Regions from separate parts of the Rhizobium fabae genome, predicted to be linked through region 2. Evidence: predicted binding sites of a transcription regulator. Region 2 holds the regulator's gene; each other region holds the start of a gene.
What was found. Region 2 encodes PhoB, which activates phosphate uptake and scavenging genes when phosphate is short. Its sites were predicted from a motif close to TGTCATNNANCTGTCAT; they were not measured.
Positions count from the first base shown of each region.

Region 1: olsB (l-ornithine N(alpha)-acyltransferase) is a predicted target of PhoB. The motif match lies at 1,376-1,392, and genes of this name have one in related genera.
Region 3: EFB14_RS01395 (BtaA family protein) is a predicted target of PhoB. The motif match lies at 3,103-3,119, and genes of this name have one in related genera.
Region 4: phnF (phosphonate metabolism transcriptional regulator PhnF) is a predicted target of PhoB. The motif match lies at 2,703-2,719, and genes of this name have one in related genera.

Region 1 is NZ_ML133649.1:289,252-294,186, reverse strand. Features, by position in the region: partial or broken gene EFB14_RS12695 (helix-turn-helix transcriptional regulator) at 1-380, shown strand, start outside; gene olsB (l-ornithine N(alpha)-acyltransferase) at 450-1,328, opposite strand; gene EFB14_RS12685 (PAS domain-containing hybrid sensor histidine kinase/response regulator) at 1,438-3,720, opposite strand; gene lspA (signal peptidase II) at 3,776-4,279, opposite strand; gene EFB14_RS12675 (TrmH family RNA methyltransferase) at 4,276-4,935, opposite strand, start outside.
Region 2 is NZ_ML133649.1:181,891-186,825, forward strand. Features, by position in the region: gene EFB14_RS12115 (aspartate aminotransferase family protein) at 1-279, opposite strand, end outside; gene EFB14_RS12120 (GcrA family cell cycle regulator) at 704-1,237, shown strand; gene phoB (phosphate regulon transcriptional regulator PhoB) at 1,308-1,991, opposite strand; gene phoU (phosphate signaling complex protein PhoU) at 2,127-2,840, opposite strand; gene pstB (phosphate ABC transporter ATP-binding protein PstB) at 2,885-3,700, opposite strand; gene pstA (phosphate ABC transporter permease PstA) at 3,716-4,935, opposite strand, start outside.
Region 3 is NZ_ML133645.1:267,264-272,198, reverse strand. Features, by position in the region: gene EFB14_RS01410 (lytic murein transglycosylase) at 1-136, opposite strand, end outside; gene EFB14_RS01405 (glycoside hydrolase family 25 protein) at 218-1,015, opposite strand; gene EFB14_RS01400 (class I SAM-dependent methyltransferase) at 1,143-1,817, opposite strand; gene EFB14_RS01395 (BtaA family protein) at 1,814-3,058, opposite strand; gene EFB14_RS01390 (serine hydrolase domain-containing protein) at 3,251-4,654, shown strand; gene EFB14_RS01385 (lytic transglycosylase domain-containing protein) at 4,718-4,935, opposite strand, start outside.
Region 4 is NZ_ML133655.1:81,236-86,170, reverse strand. Features, by position in the region: gene EFB14_RS22380 (alpha-D-ribose 1-methylphosphonate 5-phosphate C-P-lyase PhnJ) at 1-440, opposite strand, end outside; gene EFB14_RS22375 (carbon-phosphorus lyase complex subunit) at 437-1,543, opposite strand; gene phnH (phosphonate C-P lyase system protein PhnH) at 1,548-2,156, opposite strand; gene phnG (phosphonate C-P lyase system protein PhnG) at 2,156-2,632, opposite strand; gene phnF (phosphonate metabolism transcriptional regulator PhnF) at 2,751-3,488, shown strand; gene EFB14_RS22355 (2,3-bisphosphoglycerate-dependent phosphoglycerate mutase) at 3,535-4,170, opposite strand; gene dapB (4-hydroxy-tetrahydrodipicolinate reductase) at 4,192-4,935, opposite strand, start outside.

The sequences.
Region 1 (4,935 bases), 110 kb from region 2:
TGATTCCGCATCGGCTCTCGCATCTGCTCGACAAGAAAATCCATCTGACCGCACCGCGGTATGTCCGTCGCGCCATTGAATTCATGCACGCAAACATCGCCCAGCCGTTGACGATGCAGAGTGTCGCGGAGGCGGCAGGCATTTCCATTCGCGCTCTTGAAGTCGGTTTTCGTGACTTCAAGGAAACCACACCGGCGGCCTATCTCAGGGCAATCCGCTTGCAAGCGGTCCGAGAAGATCTACGCGATGCTTCAAACCAGCAGCCGTTGCGGGACATCTGCCTGAAGTGGGGGTTCTTTCACTTTGGCCGTTTCGCGGCAACCTATCGGGCGGCGTATGGAGAGAACCCGTCGGACACGAGAAGACGATCCGGTGGATGAGGCCACGCCATCGGCCAAGCTGGCATCGGCTTTTCATAGGCAGGCGAAGACGATCGTCGCTCGCGTCGATTAGCTCGCGAAGCGGCCGGCGTCGGCGCCGTAGTAATTCAGGTAGCGGTCCGAAATGCTGGAGATCGGCAGCACGATCAGCACGTCTGTCGTGTTGAAAGCATGATCGACGACGGCGCTGGAGCCGACCATCGCGCCGAGGCGCATATAGCCCTTGATCAGCGGCGGCAGGGACATCAGCGCCCGCTTCGGGTTGACCGCCTCGACCGGCATCAGGTCCATGTTGCGGGCGAGATGCGGCAAGGCGCCGACCGCCCATTCATTCTTCGCGAGCACGGTGTGATAAAGGAAGGACAGCGCCAGCGCATGGCTTTCGAGATAGACGCCGGGGAACGACGCGCAGCCGAACATGGCGCTGACGCCGTGCTTCAGCGCATAGGCCCAGTTGCCCTGCCACAGAAGCTCGACCGTGCGCTTGGTGCGGTACTCCGGCAGGACGCAGGAACGGCCGAGTTCCATGAAACGCTTATCCGGATGTTTGGTGATGAGGCCATCGATCTCGAATTCGGAAGCCGAGTAAAATCCGCCGTTGGCGATGGCGACATCCTGGCGCAACAGCCGATAGGTGCCGACGATCTGGTCTTCGGGATCGCCCTCCAGCGAGCGGTCGAGAACGAGCAGATGATCGCAGAAGGCATCATAGGCATCGACATCACGCTGGCGGCGCATTGCGTCCGGCGGTAGCTGCGCCTTCATCTCGTCAACGAAAACGCGGTAGCGCACGGCCTGGGCGGCATCGATCTCGCGTGCCGTGCGGGCAAGGCGAGTTTCCAGATTGCCGATGCGGCCGAGAATATCGCCGTCCTTCTGCACAGCAGCCGTCGAGGGCCGTGGAGCCTCTGCGGTGGTGTCATGATTCAGGATGTCGATGGAGGACATGGCGATTCTCCCGTTGCCGGCTTATCGACGCCATAAAACACTTCTATACGACAGGAAAGTGACATAATGCATTTCACGACGCAAGAAGCGTGCCGGTTCCCACAACGCCTCATCGGGCCTTTGCCCGGCGGGCCGAAAGTGCGGCCACCGCCTGAACTTCGGTCAGAAGCCGCACCGGGTCCATCGGCTTTATCATGACGCGGTTGGCGCCGTTGAGCAGCACTTGGCGGCGTGAGTCGTCGCTCTTGTCAGCGGTCAATACGATCACCGGCACCGGGGCGAGATCGAGCCGCCTTTCGTGGCCGCGCAGGCGTCCCAGCATGTCGATGCCGTTGCCTCCAGGCATCGAGAGATCGCTGATGATGATGTCGGGCCGGGCATTCGCCTCGCCAAGGGCACAATCGAGCAGCGTCTCGAAATCCTCGACATGGCGCACTTTATGCCCGCCCTTTTCCAGGATGACGCGCACCAGCATGGCATTGATCGGATCGTCCTCACCGAGCAGGATGCTGAGCCCACTCGCCGCAACCATCGTCTCCGCCACCGAAAGGCCGAAGCCGGGCTGGTTGTCGTTCAGCGCGTCGCGTTTCTCCATGCCGCGCATGCGCCCGCGCAGCACGTCGATGAGCGACTGTTCGCGCAGCGGCCGGATAAGCCAGGCATCGAACAGGTCGAGCGGGTGGGCGCTGCGCTCTTCCGGATTGACGAGGAGAACCTTGCGCAGCCCGAGGGCTGCAATTTCGACGCGGTCGGCCAGATGCGTGGAAAACTCCGCCGACATGCGATGGTCGACGATAATATCGGTCGGCCGCCGTCCGCCGCCGGCCATGCCGAGCAGTGTCGTGCGCGCGCTCTCGCCGTCGCCGACGAGATGGCAGAGGCCGCCGAGCGCGGTGATGGTCTCGGCGATCGCGGTGCGCGCGGCCCCTGCCGGCGCCAGCAACACGACGCTGTTGCCGGCAAGCAGCGTGTTTCGCCGGTCAGCCCGCTCGCTGCCGATCTCGACGGGGAAGCGGATGGTGAATTCGCTGCCTTTGCCCTTTTCGCTGGCAACGGTCAGCGCGCCGCCGAATTCGCGCATGATGCGGGCTGAGATGGCAAGGCCGAGCCCGGTGCCGCTGCTCTTGTCGGCAACGGTCCCGCCCTGCTCGAATTCGCCGAAGACCCGCGCCTGCTCCTCCGGTGTCATACCGGGACCGGTATCCGTCACGGTGATCAGCAAGTCGCTGACATCAAGCGCCACGCGGATGAAGACGCCGCCGGCCTGGGTGAATTTTACGGCATTACCGATGACGTTGAAGAGCACCTGGCGCAGTCGCGCCGGGTCGAAGTTCATGTTCTCCGGCAGGTCTGATGACACCGTGGCGCCGATTTCGATGCCCTTTTCATGCGCGCGGTGGGCGAGCATCTCGACGACGCTTTCCAGAAGCTTGCGCAGCGATTCCGAGCGTGGATGCAACTCGAAGCGGCCGACCTCGATGGTGGAGAAATCGAGCAGATCCTCGACGAGCTGCGTCAATGCGTGGCCGGACTGGCGGATGCTGGCGAGATAGTTCTGCTGTTCCTGCGTCAGCCGCGTCTCCGCGATCAGATGCGTCATGCCGAGAATGCCGGAAAGCGGTGTGCGCACCTCATGGCTGACGGTCGCAAGCAGCCTGGATTTTGCGGCGCTGTTATATTCGGCCTTCTGCCGCGCCTCCTCGCGGGCCTGCGCAACGAGCCGCTCCTCGGTCACATCGCGGGCAACGCTCTGCAGCAGCAGGCGTCCATCCGCCGGATCGCGGGTGACGACGTCGCGCCAGAGGAAGATGCGCTGGCCTTCCGGGGTCGAAATCTCGACGTCGTAGCAGTGCGGTACGGGGCCGGGGCGGAACGCAAGCCCGATCTCCTCGCAGGTGCGTCCCTCGGGGCGTGGCCGTCCGGTGAGGCGGCGAAACGTGTCGTTGGCGCTGATGATGCGCCGGTCCATGGTGCGGCTGGCGGTGATGTCGCCGAGGACGTCGTGCACATCGGCAAACAGTTTCGCCCCGTCGTTCCACTCCGGCATCGATTTGCCGGCGGGCTGCCCGGTTCGGCGCCGCCGAACCATGAGGACGGCGTAACTCGCGATGACGGCAAGGCCGAGAACGACGAGGCCGCCCGAAAGGAGCAGCGGTTCGCTGGCATGGGCAAGCAGCGTCAGGATCGTTGCGGCAAGAAGGCCGGCTCCGCCAAGCCAATAGACCAGCAGGAGCCTCGTGGCTGCGGCCCCCCTCTTGTCCTCATCGGCTTGCCGACGTGGCGATGCGCCAAGTCGCGAGGGAGAAGCCTCCGTCCGCATCTCAAGCGGCTTGGCGGCGGGTCCCCCGAAGGCGGCGGACAATCTTTCCTGCAACTGTCCCAGGTTGTGCATGGTATCTAGCTAACATGAGCCTCCTTCCGAATGCCTTCAGGAATTCGATAAGATTTTAGCGGCCGGCCTTTTTCGGCAGCAGAAGCTCGTCGAGGATGACGCAGCCGGCCCCGATCGTGATGAAGCTGTCGGCGAGATTGAAGACCGCGAAGGACCAGCTTTCGGTGTGGAACAGGATGTAATCGATCACGTGGCCGTAGGCGAAGCGGTCGACGAGATTGCCGATCGCGCCCGCGATGATCAGCGCATAACCGAGATGGGCGAGCCAGCGGTCCTTCGCCGTGCGGTACCACAGCCAGATGACGAAGGCGACGATGACGAGCCGCATGCCGACGATGAACCAGCCGTCCATGCCAGACAGCATGGAAAAGGCGACGCCGAGATTGTAGGTGCGGTAGAGCGCCAGCATCGGAATGACGGGAACGGCTTCCTGCAGCGGCAGGTAATGATCGACGGCGATCTTGACGACCTGGTCGATGAGGACGGCGACGACGATGAAGAGGAGGATCGGCGCCGGGCGCGAATACAGCGCGGGGCGTGCGTGCGTCTGTTCGGTCATTTGCCCTCGGCAAGTGAGAGGAGATGGCGGCGCGCCTCGAAAAGCATGACGGCGGTGGCAACGGCAAGGTTCAGGGAATCGGCGCGGCCCTGCTGCGGAATGCGGGCAAGCGCGTCGGCTTCCTTGGCGAGTTGATCCGGCAGGCCCGATTGTTCGTTGCCCATCAAGAGCACGACCGGCTTTTTCCGGTAGTCGATCGTGCGGTAGTCGACCGCGCCGGCAAGATGCGTCGCGACGACGGACACGCCGGCGGATTTCCGCCAGGCGATGAATTCCTCCGGTGTCGCTCGTGCGACCGGAACGGCGAAGACCGAGCCCATGGTGGCGCGCACGGTTTCGAGCGAGAAGGGATCGGTCGCCTCTCCGACCAGAATGACGCCGGAAGCGCCGGCCGCATCCGCCGTGCGGATGATGGTGCCGAGATTGCCGGGGTCGCGCACGCGGTCGAGCGCCACCCAGGTCTCGCCGTCCCTCGGCCGGATATCCCGCAGCGGCTTCCAGCGCTGCTCGAAGATGCCGACGACCATCTGCGGATTGTCGCGGCGGGTGATCGAGGCAATCACCTTTTCGCTGACTTCGAGCACGAGCCCGCCCGCAGCGACGGTCCTTGCCGCCATCTGCTCGACCAGGGGCTTACCCTTGGCGGCCTTGGCATA
Region 2 (4,935 bases):
GAACACCTTGTCTGCGAAGGTAGCATCCGTCAGGCGCTTTGCCAGGCGCTCCTGGCCGGGAATTTCATAAATGTTCGAGAGGTGCCAGACCTTGTCGGCCTGCTCCTTCAGCGCATTGACCACATGCGGGTTGCTATGGCCGACTGAGGTGACGGCAACGCCGGCGCCGAAATCGAGATATCGCTCGCCGCTTTCGGTGATCAGCCACACGCCCTCGCCTCGCTCGAACCGCAGCGGGGCACGAGAATAGGTGTCATAAAGCGGCGCGGCTTCAGCCATAGCGCGATCTCCCGTCAATGTTATCAAGGCGCTGGACTCCGGCTAAGGAAACCAGGTCCGAAAAATCAAAAATGCCGCCTTGCGGCGGCGAGTGGCACTATTTCCTTTTCGCGCTGCAATGTCAACAAAACTGCGCCCTTAGCGTATGCAGCAAGCTTGTACAGCGGCATTTTCGACCTTCAACAGGCATTATTGCAGAAATGACACGCAGGGGCAGCAAGTTGGGGAAAACTCCGAATTCGATTCATCCGGATTCATGCGACTCTTGTCACGGAGTCAGCCTCACACTAGGTTAAAGTTCAATTACTAGACTGCATGCGGCGGAACTAGTCACCAAAATTGATCAGGCGTTTCTTGTTTCGGAGACTTCCGGGACAACGGTGAGGGATTCTGCCATCACCAACGCAAAAGGTGGAGACAGGGCATGAACTGGACAGACGAGCGGGTCGAGAAACTCAAGAAGCTTTGGGCCGAAGGACTGAGCGCCAGCCAGATCGCTGCGCAGCTCGGCGGGGTCAGCAGAAACGCGGTCATCGGCAAGGTGCACAGGCTCAGCCTTCCCGGCCGCGCCAAGGCCGGCGGCACGGCCACCACGGCGCGAACGCCCAAGCGCGCGACATCGGCGCCGCGCGCACCGAACTATGCCTCGCGCATCGCTACCCGCACCGTTACCCGCCAGCAGGGCGCAACGATGCTGAAGGAAGAGATCGAGATCGAAACGATCGAGGAAATGGAATACGTGCCGGCCGGCAACGTGGTCGTGCCGATTTCCCGCCGCCTCGGCCTGACGGAACTCACCGAACGCACCTGCAAGTGGCCGGTCGGCGATCCGCTGAAGGACGACTTCCACTTCTGCGGCTGCGAATCCCCGGACAATTCGCCCTATTGCGGCTATCACCAGAAGCTGGCCTACCAGCCGGTCAATGAGCGCCGCAGGGCGGCCGCGCGCATCAGCTAAGCGAGCGAACATTGTCACATGAGAAACGGGCCAAGCGGCCCGTTTTTTTATGCGATTGGAATGGAAGCCGTCAGGCTTCCATCGAATAACCGGCGCCGCGGACGGTGCGGATGACGTCCTGCATGTTGGAAAAGTTCAGCGCCTTGCGCAAGCGGCCGACATGGACATCAACGGTGCGCTCGTCGACGTAGATATCGTGACCCCAGACGCCGTCCAGAAGCTGCGAGCGGGAGAAAACCCGGCCCGGCGACGACATCAGGAATTCCAGCAGGCGGAATTCCGTGGGGCCGAGGCGGACTTCGCGGCTCTTGCGATGGACGCGATGGGTTTCGCGGTCGAGTTCGATATCGCCGCATTTCAGCACCGTGGACAGAACTTCCGGACGGGCGCGGCGCAGCATCGCCTTGACGCGGGCGACGAGCTCGGGCGTCGAGAAGGGCTTGACGACGTAATCGTCGGCACCCGTCGAAAGCCCGCGCACGCGCTCGCTCTCTTCGCCGCGCGCCGTCAGCATGATGATCGGCAGGCGCTCGGTTTCCGGCCGCATGCGCAGGCGCCGGCAGAGCTCGATGCCGGAGACGCCGGGCAGCATCCAATCGAGGATGAGAAGATCGGGCGTGCGCTCCTGAAGCCTGATTTCGGCCTCGTCGCCACGAAGGATGGTATCGACCTCGAAGCCTTCTGCTTCGAGATTGTAGCGAAGAAGCACGCTGAGGGCTTCCTCGTCTTCAACAACTGCAACTCTCGGGATCATGCGTGTTGGTCTCCTCGCGCACGATCCTTAAACCGGGGGTGATTTAAGCACGGGATCTTGCGCAAAATCAGAAAGTGGCTGCGACCTCTTTGCGCGCCCGGATGGGCGCGCACGCAATCGGCAGGTCCGGAACCGTTATTCCGTCACAGCGCCAACGGTGTTGGCGCTGTCGTCCTTTGGACGATCGCCTTCCGGCTGCGCACCTGTCGCCATGTAGAAGATCGTCTCGGCGATGTTGGTGGCGTGGTCGCCAATGCGCTCGATGTTTTTGGCACAGAAGAGGAGATGCGTGCAGCTCGTAATGTTGCGCGGATCTTCCATCATGTAGGTCAGGAGTTCGCGGAACAGCGAGGTGTACATCGCGTCGATCTCGTTGTCGCGTTCGCGGATCGCGTTCGCCTTGTCGGCGGAGCGATTGGTGTAGACATCGAGCACTTCCTTGAGCTGGACGAGCGCCAGTTCGGAGAGATGCTCGAGACCGCGGGCGAGCTTGCGGGGAACGCCGGTGCTCTGCACGGCGATGACGCGCTTGGCGGTGTTCTTGCCGAGATCGCCGACACGTTCGAGATCGGCGGCGATCCGGATCGAACCCATGATTTCACGCAGGTCCGAGGCCATCGGCTGACGGCGGGCGATGGTGACGATCGCCTTGTCGCCGATTTCGCGTTCGGCGTGATCGAGGATCACATCGTCGGAGATGACCTTCTGCGCCAGCGCGGTATCGCCGTTGACCAGCGCCCGGACGGATTCGCTGACCATCTGCTCGGCCAGGCCGCCCATCTCGGAAATCCGCCTGGACAGGAACTTCAGATCATCATCATAGGCAGAAAAAATATGTGTCGATGCCATGGGGCTTTATCCTCGAATAACGGGAAGGCTTGCTGTCGCCAAAATCAGCCGAAGCGACCCATGATGTAGTCCTGGGTGCGCGGATCGTCGGGATTGGTGAACATCTTGTCGGTGTCGTTCTCCTCGACGAGGTTGCCGAGGTGGAACATGGCGGTGCGCTGCGAGACACGCGCGGCCTGCTGCATGGAGTGGGTGACGATGACGATCGTGTAGTTCTCGCGCAGTTCGTGGATCAGTTCCTCAACCTTGGCGGTGGCGATCGGGTCGAGCGCCGAGCAGGGCTCGTCCATCAGGATGACTTCGGGGCTGACAGCGACGGCGCGGGCAATGCAGAGGCGCTGCTGCTGACCGCCGGAGAGGCCGGTGCCGGATTCGTGCACGCGGTCCTTGACTTCGTTCCAGAGGCCGGCACGCTGCAGGCTGGTCTCGACGATCTGGTCGAGATCGGCCTTCGACTTGGCAAGGCCGTGGATGCGCGGGCCGTAGGAGACGTTTTCATAGATCGTCTTCGGGAACGGGTTCGGCTTCTGGAAGACCATGCCGACGCGGGCGCGAAGTTCGACGACGTCGATATCGGGATCATAGATATCGTCGGTGTCGAGCGTGATCTTGCCGGTGACGCGGCAGCCGTCGATCGTATCGTTCATGCGGTTGAGGCTCCGCAGGAAGGTCGACTTGCCACAGCCCGAGGGGCCGATCAGCGCGGTTACGGTGTTTTCGCGGATGTTCAGGTTCACATCGAAAAGCGCGCGCTTCTCGCCGTAGTAAACCGAGACATCCTGTCCGATCATCTTATACGGGACGTTGCTCATCTTCTGATCCAGCGCCTTTTCAACTGCTGCTTCCGTCAACATGTTCATGATGTTTAACTCCGTTTACCAGCGGCGCTCGAAGCGACGACGCAAGAGGATGGCGCCCATGTTCATGACGATCAGGAACAGGAGCAGGACGATGATGGCACCCGAAGTACGCTCCACGAAGGCACGTTCGGCCTCGTTTGCCCACATATAGACCTGCACGGGCAGGGCCGTCGAGGGTTCGAGCGGCGTCGCGGGTGCATTGGCGACGAAGGCGACCATACCGATGAGGAGCAGCGGCGCGGTCTCGCCGAGCGCGTGCGCCAGGCCGATGATCGTGCCGGTGAGGATACCGGGCATGGCGAGCGGCAGAACATGGTGGAACACCATCTGCATCTTCGAGGCGCCGAGGCCGAGCGCTGCAGCGCGGATCGACGGCGGCACAGCGCGGAGGGCGGCGCGTGTCGCGATGATGATCGTCGGCAGGGTCATCAGCGTCAGCACCAGACCGCCGACCAGCGAAGCCGAGCGCGGCAGGCCGACGAAGTTGATGAAGACGGAAAGACCGAGCAGACCGTAAACGATAGAGGGAACAGCGGCGAGGTTGTTGATGTTGACCTCGATCAGGTCCGTCAGCTTGTTCTTCGGCGCGAACTCCTCGAGATAGATCGAGGCGGCGACGCCGATCGGCAGGGCAAGCACGAGCACGATCAGCATCAGGTAGAGCGAGCCGATCAGGGCGACGCCGAGGCCCGCGGCCTCCGGACGGCTGGAATTGCCGTTGACGAAGAGGCCGGTGTTGAACTGCTTGTGGAGAGCGCCGCTCGCCTTCAGCTCGTTCATCCAGGCAACCTGCTTGTCGTTGACCTTGCGGTTCTTCTCATCGACCGAAAGGTCGATCTGGCCCTTGTTGGCACTGTCGACATTGGCGTCGGCGAGCACCGTGACGTTGACCGTCTTGCCGATGATCGAAGGATCGGCAACGACCATGTCGCGCAGCTGGATCGGCGCACCCTTGGAGAGCATGGCGGTCGCATCGCGCACATCGGGACGGCTCGAAGCATTGATGTTCAGCTGCTTGACGATCGAGTCACGCAGGAGAACCGGATAGTTGGCGGCGACCAGAACCGAAGGGTCGGTGGCGCGCTTGTTGTCCGGGTCGATCGTCTTCTCAACAAACTCGATCGGCAGAGTGATCGCGGTCTGCTGGAAGGCGGTGTAGCCTTTGCCGATCACCGTCCACAGCAGGATGAAGAGGAAGACCAGACCGAAGGTGATGGCGGCGATGCCATAGGCCT
Region 3 (4,935 bases), on a different contig from region 2:
CCGTGAGATCGCCGCCGCAGGGTGCTGCCGGGGCTGTTGGATCTGCGGCCGGGGCCTGCTGGGCGGCCGCGCCGCCTGCAAGGGCGAGGGCAAACAGAAGGGCGAGTGCAGAGCGGCTTGCGAGCGAGCGGTGCATGAATGCGGTCCTTATATCAAACGGATGTCCGTCGCTTTCCCAGAGGAATGTGACGGAAGCAAGAAACATCGAAAGACGTTACTAAGAATTTCTATCCTTGGAAACGGCCGCGACCCAATTGTTCCAGTTCTTTGCGCTGCCGGCAAAGACGTTGATATCGGTCGGCCCCTTGATACCGGGAATAACGCCGGTCGAGGTATATTGCCAGAAGGCCCAGCGGCGGTCGGAATAGGTCACTTCCGGGTGTTTCGCCACAGAGCGGACCCAGAAATGATAGTCCTGGAAGTAGCCGGCGAGATTGTCGCGGTGGAAATCGACCGAGGTATAGATGATCGGGCGCTTGCCGTAGTAAGCCTCCAGCCGGTCCATGAAACGCTGCATTTCGGAGCGCACCGTTTCCGGGTCGGGCCGGTAGCGGCAGGTCTTCGACTCGGCGTTCCATTCGACGTCGAGCACCGGCGGCAGGCGCATGGCCTCCTTCGGCACGTTGCGGATAAACCAGTCGGCCTGCTCGTCGGCCGAAGAGCAGAAATAATAGAAATGATAGGGCGCGTGCGGGATGCCGGCGGCGCGGGCCTCGCGCCAATATTCGTCGAAGCGGGGATCGACCCTGTCTTTGCCTTCCGTCGCCTTGATGAAGGCAAAGCCGACGCCGGAGCTCCTCACCGTGCTCCAGTCGATATCGCCCTGCCATTTGGAAATATCGATGCCATGGATGGCATTCAGCTGGGGATGCTTCGGACCGAAATCCTGCGGATCGGTGTCCTTGAAGCGCATCTTCGGCTTGATCGACGCGGTTTCCAGATAGTCATGACCTGCTGAAGAGCAGCCGGCCAGGAGGATGGCCAAAGGCAGAACGCAAAACAAAAGCCGGCGCATGGGTATCCCGTCGTGAACCGAATGATCTCTTTGCCCCACAGCCTGACCTTCGAATATGACGAGCCCAGCAGAGGAATAACCCTCTTTTCACCATATCAACGTAAAAAATCGGTTAGTTTCAAGCGAATTATGAGCGCTTGCTGATAATAGCCGCCCGCCAGGCATAACCGCCGCCGACGGTTTCGAACAACAATCTCGCGTTGTTTTCATGGGCTTGCGCCTCCAGCACCTCGCGCAGATCGGAGCGCGGGGTGACGTGGAATTTCGCAAGCCAGGACTGCAGCATGCGGCGGAACCAGCGCGGCAGGCCTTCCTGCTGGCCGAAATCGACGATGTGCAACTGGCCGCCGGGTTTGAGCGCGGCGATCGACGCGTCGACGGCGCGTTCCCAATCCGGGATCATCGACAACGCATAGGAGATCAGGATGCGGTCGAAACCGCTGACGCCGAATTCGCGCGGGGTAAACGCGGTGGCGTCGGCGACTCGGAATTCCGGGATCGTCGCCTTGGTGGCGAAGGTCTTGCGCGCCGAGATCAGCATTTCCTGGGAAATGTCGAGGCCGAACAGCTTGGCGGTCGGGAAATGCTTGTGGGCGAAGGCCATGTTGCGGCCGGTGCCGCAGCCGACTTCGAGCAGGGTGCCGCCCTCGGGCACGTCGAGATTGCGGATCGTACTGTCGCGGCCGAGAAGATAATATTTGCGGGTGAGGTCGTAGATATGGCGCTGGTAGCGGTACATGCCATCCATGAGGCTGGCATGTTCACCGCTCTTTTCTGCCGTCTCGGTGCCGACCTTGCTCACGCCTTCTTCCCGTAAATGTGGAAGCCGCCATAAATCGCCGAGCGATCGAGCGCGGTCAGTTCACGCGACTTCTCCTCGAAGTAATCCCACTGGTCGCGGATCGAGGGCGACAGGCGGCCTTCGATGATGCTCTTCTCGGCAGCGGTGCGGAAGATCACACGGGCGCCATCGCGCGCCGTGCGGGTGATTTCCCGCCAGACGTCGTTGAGCTGCGTGTCCGTCATCCAGTCCTGCGCGTCGAGCAGGATATAGCGGTCGCGCGAGGCGGCCGGTTCGCGCGCCAGAAGCTCGGTGAAGCTTGCATGGTGGACGTTGACGCGGTCGACATTGGCGCGGATCACCTCGTAATGCTCCGGCTTCAGATAGGTCGGCAGCGGCCCTTCCTTTTCGGTGCCGTAGCGCCGGCCGAAGGCCTGCCAGGCGAAATAGTTGTCGCTCATCGGGAAATGGCAGGCGAGCTTTTCCAGGCGATGCTTCAGCACCGGCGCGATCGAATGATCGTCTGCAAGGCTTGCGAGCTCGTCATATTGCTGCGGCGGAATGCCGAGGCCGAAAAGCGAGCTCTTGCGGCCGGTGATCCACCGCACTACCGGCTTTTCGAACAAGGGCGCGATCTGTTCGTCGAAGAACTGGCGCTGTTCGCGGATCGTGCGGGTCTTGGTCATTTCGCGCAGCTTGACGCCGTGCAGGCGGGCAAGAAGATGGGCTGCGCCGATGAAGCGGCCGAGCAGGCCCGTTTCATAGATATTGCGGTCGAAGACGGTGACGCGGCGGCGGCCGAACTTGCGGCCGTTCCAGTAGTTGCGGGTCGTCTCGTCGAGCTTGGCGGAGAGGTGCCGGTCGAAGGCGCGGCTGTTCGACTTCTCGTTCGGCATCGCCAGGAAGCGGACCAGATCGGCATGATCGGGGAGATGCTTGAAGGCGGCGAGCTTCAGGCGGTTCAGCGCGATATGGTGCGGGTTGAGATCGACCACGTCGATCGAGGCCGGCGCCTTGGAGAGATAGGCGAGCATGTTGCAGCCGCCGGAACCGATGGTGACGATGCGATGGTTTGGCTTCAGCTCCATCGCCTGCATGTCGAGATCCGGATCTTCCCAGATCTGCGGATAGACGAGGCCGGAGAAGAGAAGGCCGAAGAGGCGCTCGGAAAAACCGTCCTTCGAAAAAGCCTTGTGGCGGAGAAGGGCGTCCTTGAGTTTCCGGTTCTTGCGGAAGCCGGCATCCGGTGCAAATTCTGACATGAGTCTGTCACCTTTTTAGCGTTCAGGGCGTGTAACGCGCCTCTGCTACAGTTTGATGACGCGGGCTGTGGGCCTTCCGTTCTCGATGCATCCTCCTCCTCGGAAAGTGATCGGGGGGATGGGCCTTCTTTGCGCCGCCCTCTTTCCGGCGAGCGCAATTCCTGCTTCTCTCCGGGCATTCGGAGGAATGCCATGCGATTTGTTCTGCGTGTCCTGAAGGCGCTTGCTCTCCTTCTCGTTCTCGTCGTCATCGCCGGCGCCGGCTGGCTCTTCGTGCAGCCGCCGGAGCTCTTGCGCGTCGGGGACGGTTACGCCGCCAAGATCGTCTGCTCGAATGTCTTCATCGCCAGCCGCGAGGCGGACGAGGTGCTTCGTGACGATGTTCAGGCGCCCGGAAATCCGTTGCTGCGGCTGATGCGCGTCGGCGTCGACCGCGACAACGACCGTGTGACGGCGCGTTTCATGGGGCTGTTTGCGCCGAGCTATGCGCTCTATCGCAGCGGTCTCGGCTGCACGACCGTGCCGGACGGCGATTTCGAGGCGGCGGCGAAAGCCGTGCCCTTCGATGCGCCGCCCAGGATGGAGGCAAGCGACGCATTGTGGCCGGAGGGTGAGGGCGCCGGCAATGAGCCGGACAAAACGATCGCCGCGCTGCTGGCCGATGCCCGGTTGGCCGGGCCGACAATGCGGGCGATCGTGGTGGTGCGCAGCGGCCGCATCGTCGCTGAAGCCTATGGCCCCGGCTTCTCGGCGAAGACGCCGCTGATCGGCTGGTCGATGACGAAGACGGTGAATGCTGCGATTCTCGGCCGGCTGATGCTCGACGGCAAGATCTCCTTCGACGACGATCATCTGCTGGCGCAGTGGAAGAACGACGAACGAGCCAGGATCAAGGTGTCCGACCTGCTCGGCATGGAGAGCGGCCTTTCCTTCAACGAGGATTATGGCGATGTCGCTGACGTGACGCGCATGCTCTATCTCGATCCAGACATGGTCTCGCTGCCGGCCAACGCGCCGATGGAGGCCGCACCCGGCCAGCTTTTCCGCTATTCGAGCGGCACGGCCGTGCTCTTGTCGCGTATCTGGATGGACAGGGTCGGCAACGCGCAGGCCGCCTTTTCCTATCCGCATGACGCGCTGTTTTCACCGCTCGGCATGACGAGCGCCGTCTTCGAAGTCGACGCGCGCGGCACGTTTGCCGGCAGCTCCTATCTTTATGCAACGGCGCATGACTGGGTGCGATTCGGGCAATTCCTGCTGCAGGACGGTGTGTGGAACGGCCGGCGGCTGCTGCCGGAGGGTTTCGTCGGCGCCATGCGCACTCCGACGGCGGCTTCGAACGGACGGTATACGCAGGGCCAGGCCTGGCTCGCCCCCGGCGGACCGAGCGCTGCGTTCGGGCTGCCGGAGGATACGTTCTGGCTGACGGGCCATGACGGGCAGAGCATGGCGATCGTGCCTTCCGCCGGGCTGGTCGTCGTCCGGCTCGGACTGACGCCGGGCTGGCTCGGCTATCAGCCGCAGCCGCTTGTCAAGGCGATCCTGGCAGCCTTGCCGGAAGTGGGAGAGCCGCAACAGCAGGCCGGATCGCAATAGCGCACACCAGCGCAGCCATAAGCAGGCTTCGTTTCAGACTTCGTCGTCAGAAATTGCCCGGTTTCAATAATTGCCTTGGGCGACGTCGGTCATGCCCTTGCGCTTGGCGTCGTAATAATAGCCGCGCGCATAGAGGCGGACGGCGTCGTCTTCCTTGTTGTCGGAGACGAGCCAGGCGCCGCGCAGATATTTCGCGGCATATTTGATGTTGGTCTCGGCGTCGAAGAGGCCGCCCGGCGCACCGTCATAGCCCATGGATTTGGCGGTGTTGTACTTGATCT
Region 4 (4,935 bases), on a different contig from region 2:
AGCGCATGCATCTTGCGCGTCTCGGTCTCGCGCGGCTCGAGGAAGCGCAGCGGCTCGGGGATGGGCACCTGGTAGACCAGCACCTGGCCGGCTCCGAGCTTTTCTTCCGGAATGCGGTGGCGCGTCTGGATGATCGTTGCATCGCTGGTGTGGGTCGTCACCGCGACGTTGGCGACCTTCTGGAAGAAAGCGCGGATGGAAACGGCGTTGGTCGTGTCGTCGGCGCCTTGGTCGATGACCTTGAGCACGTCATCAGGTCCGATGATCGAGGCGGTCACCTGCACGCCGCCGGTGCCCCAGCCGTAGGGCATCGGCATTTCGCGCGAGGCGAAGGGCACCTGGTAGCCCGGAATGGCGATCGCTTTCAGGATGGCGCGGCGGATCATCCGCTTGGTCTGTTCGTCGAGATAGGCGAAGTTGTAGCTGGCGAGATCGGTCATTCGGCTGCTTCCTTCATGTCTTCGCCGCCGTTGCGGGCAGCTTCGAATTCGCGGCGCATGCGGCGGACGAGATCGAGTTCGGCCTGGAAGTCCACATAATGCGGAAGCTTCAGGTGCTCGACGAAGCCCGTCGCCTGGACGTTGTCGGAATGGGAAATGACGAATTCCTCGTCCTGTGCCGGCGCGGTGATATCCTCGCCGAGCTCCTCGGCGCGGAGCGCGCGATCAACCAGCGACATCGCCATCGCCTTGCGTTCGCTCTGGCCGAACACCAGGCCGTAGCCGCGGGTGAATTGCGGCGGCGCCTTGGCGGACCCCTTGAACTGGTTGACCATCTGGCATTCGGTGATCTGGATTACGCCGAGCGAGACGGCGAAACCGAGTTCCGGCACATCGAATTCCACCTCGACTTCGCCGATGCGGATTTCGCCGGTGAAAGGGTGGTTGCGGCCATAGCCGCGCTGGGTGGAATAACCGAGCGCCAGCAGGAAGCCCTCGTCGCCGCGGGCAAGCGCCTGCAGGCGGAGATCCCGGGTCATCGGGAATTCCATCGGCTCGCGGGTCAGGTCGCCGATCTCGTGATCTTCGGGCATGTCGCCGTCAGCCTCGATAAGGCCTTCCTCGCCGAGGATTTCGGAGACGCGCATGACGCGGCCGGTCTCGGCCGAACGCTGTGCCGGCTCCTCTACGGCCTCGTCCGAAAGCAGCGAGGGATCGAGCAAGCGGTGCGTATAGTCGAAGGTGGGCCCGAGAAGCTGGCCGCCCGGCAGATCCTTGTACGTCGCCGAGATGCGGCGTTCGATCGTCATAGCAGCCGTGTCGAGCGGCTTCGAATAGCCGAAGCGCGGCAGCGTCGTGCGATAGGCGCGCAAGAGGAAGATCGCCTCGATCATATCGCCGCGCGATTGGCGCACGGCGAGGGCTGCGAGTGTGCGGTCGAAAAGCGAGGCCTCGGCCATGACGCGGTCGACGGCGAGCGCCAGCTGCGCGACGATCTGTTCGATGCCGATCGCGGACAGCGAACGGTCGCCGCGGCGGCGGTCGGCAAGCAGGCGGTGGGCATTGGCGATGGCGGCCTCGCCACCCTTGACGGCAACATACATGAGCTCAGATCTCCGTTGCTGTGATCTTGGTGGTGCGCGGCAGGCAGAGGAAACGTTTGCCCGATGTCAGCACGATGTCGACGCCGCGCGGAAACAGCGCGCGGTTCTCGGTCCAGAGCCTGAGGAAAGTGTCCGGCAGGCCGATCGGCTCCATTTCCGTCACGCTCTGAATGCCAGGCCCCATCAGCGCCAGCCTGCGCCCGCCTTCGAGTTCGGCGAGCTCCATGACGACGGTCGTCGAGCGGTCGGGATATTCTTGCGTGCCTGACGCAAACAGGCCGAAAGAGCAAAGCGCTGTGCCGGCCTCGATGAAGGCAAAGCGGGCCTCGGCCTTTTCAGCCGTCGACGGCGCGCCGGTATGGAAGCCGAGCCATTCCGCTACGCCGGATTTCGCCAGCGCGGAGGCAAGCCAGACCGGTGTGTCGTGGTCGCAAAGCGTCAGTGCGATCGCGCCTGCGGCGATGCCGAGCGGCGCCGGCGGGGTGACATCGGGCTGGACCGTCTGGATCGTACCGGAGCGAGCCATGCCGTCCATCAGCATCTTGAAGACACTCTGGGCATGGAAGACCGGCTCGCCAAAGCCGCCGGTCAGGGCTTCTGTCTTGAGAGCCATCAGTTGTCTCCCCGCACCATCGTGAAGAAATCGACCCGGGTCGCTGCCGTCTCGTCCGCCTTGCGGCGATCGGCGGCGGCGATCCGTTCGGCGATCGGCGAAAGCAGCGCCTGCTCGACGAAATCCCTCGTCGCTTCCTCCTGCCAGAGCGCGTCGAAGATCGCCGCAAGCCGCGCCTTTTCACGATCCGTACCAAGCGCCTGCGCATGGCCGATGGAGCCGGACTCGAGCCGGACCGTGGCGCGCGTCACCGTCACTTCACCGAGATTGAAGGGCGCTCCGCCGCCGCCGATGCGGCCGCGCACCATTACCAGCCCGGTCTCCGGCCCGCGCACCGGATGTGCCGTGGGCTTTTCCGGCAATGCATCCCAGACCGCCGAGAGTTCGCTCCGTTCCGCCCGCGCCAGCAGATCGGCGGCGCGTTTGCGCCCGGATGCCGTCTGTGACGCAGCGTCTTTCCTGTCCGCTGATATCATCGCCGCTTTCCTTAAAATGTCTATTGATATAGACAACCATACAAGCTATACCTAGCCTTAAATTGATGTCGTGACAAGCGTGTGACATCGTGAGGGTAAAATGGCAGGGTAGGGCTGCATGGCGGGATTGAAGCAGGTACAAAGACAGACCGGCGTGGCGCTCTGGCGCCAGATCGCCGATCGCATTCGCGAGGCGATCAGCAGCGGAGCCTATGACGAAACGGGAATGGTGCCGCCGGAAACGGTCCTGGCGCTGCAATTCGGCGTCAACCGGCATACGGTGCGCAGCGCTTTGGCGGCACTGGCGCAAGAGGGGATCGTGCGTGCGGTACAAGGTCGCGGCACGCTGATCGAGCGCAAGGAGCGGCTGAATTTCCCGATCACCCGGCGTACACGGTTCACCGCCGGCATCGGCGATCAGGCGCGTGAGATGCGCAGCCTTCTGCTCGATGAGGCGAACGAGGAGGCGAGCGCCGAGGTCGCTCGCTGGCTGGGCCTGAGGCAGGGGGAGGAAGTGATCCGCCTGGAAACATTGCGCCATGCCGACAAGCGGCCGGTGTCAAAGGCGACGAGCTGGTTTCCCGCCGGCCGTTTCGCGGGGATTGGCGAGGCCTATCGCAAGCACGAATCGATCACCAAGGCTTTCGCTGAACTCGGCCTGTCGGACTATATAAGAGCGACGACCGAGGTGACGGCCGCCCATGCAAACACGGCCGACCTGACCGATCTGGAACTCACCCCCGGCGCGATCCTGCTGATCGCCAAGGCGATGAATACCGATCTCGACGGCGTGCCGGTGCAATATTCGATCAGCCGCTTCGCGGCCGACCGGGTGCAGTTCACCATCGAGAATTGAAGCGGGTGGCGCGCCGGACAGTTCCGGCCGGCACGCCATACCGATTTCAGTGTGCGCCGGACATGTCGCCGAGCACTTCCTTGGACGCCACGGTGGAATCCGCGTTCAGCTTGTAGACCATGGGAACGCCGGTCGCGAGGTTAAGGGCGAGCACGCCTTCGCGGGTCAGCCCGTCGAGAACCATGACAAGCGAACGCAGCGAATTTCCGTGGGCGGCGACCAACACCTTCTCGCCCCTCAGCACGCGCGGCAGGATCTCGGTGAGGTAGTAGGGCCACACGCGGGCGCCGGTGTCGCGCAGACTTTCGCCACCCGGAGGCGGCACGTCATAGGAACGGCGCCAGACATGCACCTGTTCCTCGCCCCATTTGGCGCGCGCATCGTCCTTGTTGAGGCCGGAGAGATCGCCGTAATCGCGCTCGTTCAGCGCCTGGTCGCGGATCGTTTCAAGGTTCGGCTGGCCGACCTTGTCGAGGATGAGCTTCAGCGTGTGCTGCGCGCGCACGAGCGCCGAAGTATAGGCGACGTCGAACTTGATCCCGTAAGCGGCAAGCGCCTCGCCGCCGGTATTGGCTTCCTGGATGCCGAGCTCCGTCAGATCGGGATCCTTCCAGCCGGTGAAGAGATTCTTCAGGTTCCAGTCGCTCTGGCCGTGGCGAACGAGGACGAGGGTACCACTCATGAATATGCCTCCGTAATATCCTTATTGGGAAGAAAGCCCGAGCACGTCGAGCATGGAATACAGACCCGGCTTCTTGTCGCGCGCCCAGAGGGCCGCCTTGATGGCGCCGCGCGCAAAGATCGAACGGTCGGCCGCGCTGTGCGACAGGGTGACGATTTCGCCTTCGCCGGCGAAAAGCACGGAATGTTCGCCGATGACGGAGCCGCCGCGCAGCGTCGCAAAGCCGATCGTGCCGGCTTCGCGGGCGCCGGTATGGCCGTCGCGCACCCGCACCGATTTCGAGGCAAGATCGATGCCGCGCCCTTTGGCCGCCGCCTCGCCGAGGAGGAGTGCGGTGCCGGAAGGCGCATCCACCTTGTGTTTGTGGTGCATTTCCAGGATCTCGATATCCCAGTCAATAGGATCGAGCGCTCGCGCCGCCTGCCCCGCAAGCACGCTGAGCAGATTGACGCCGAGGCTCATATTGCCCGACTTGACGATGCGGGCATGGCGGGCCGCAGCGGCGATCCTGGCATCGTCGTCTGCCGAGCAGCCGGTGGTACCGATGACATGGACGATGCGGGCCTGGGCGGCAAGGCCCGAGAATTCTGCCGTTGCTGCAGGCGAGGTGAAGTCGAGCACGCCTTCGGCATGCAGGAAGGCCTGGAGCGGATCGTCGCCGATAATGATCCCGGTCGGGCCAAGCCCTGCGATCTCGCCGGCATCCCTGCCGATGAAGGGCGAGCCGGCGCGTTCGACCGCGGCATGCAGCGTTGCGCCCTCGAT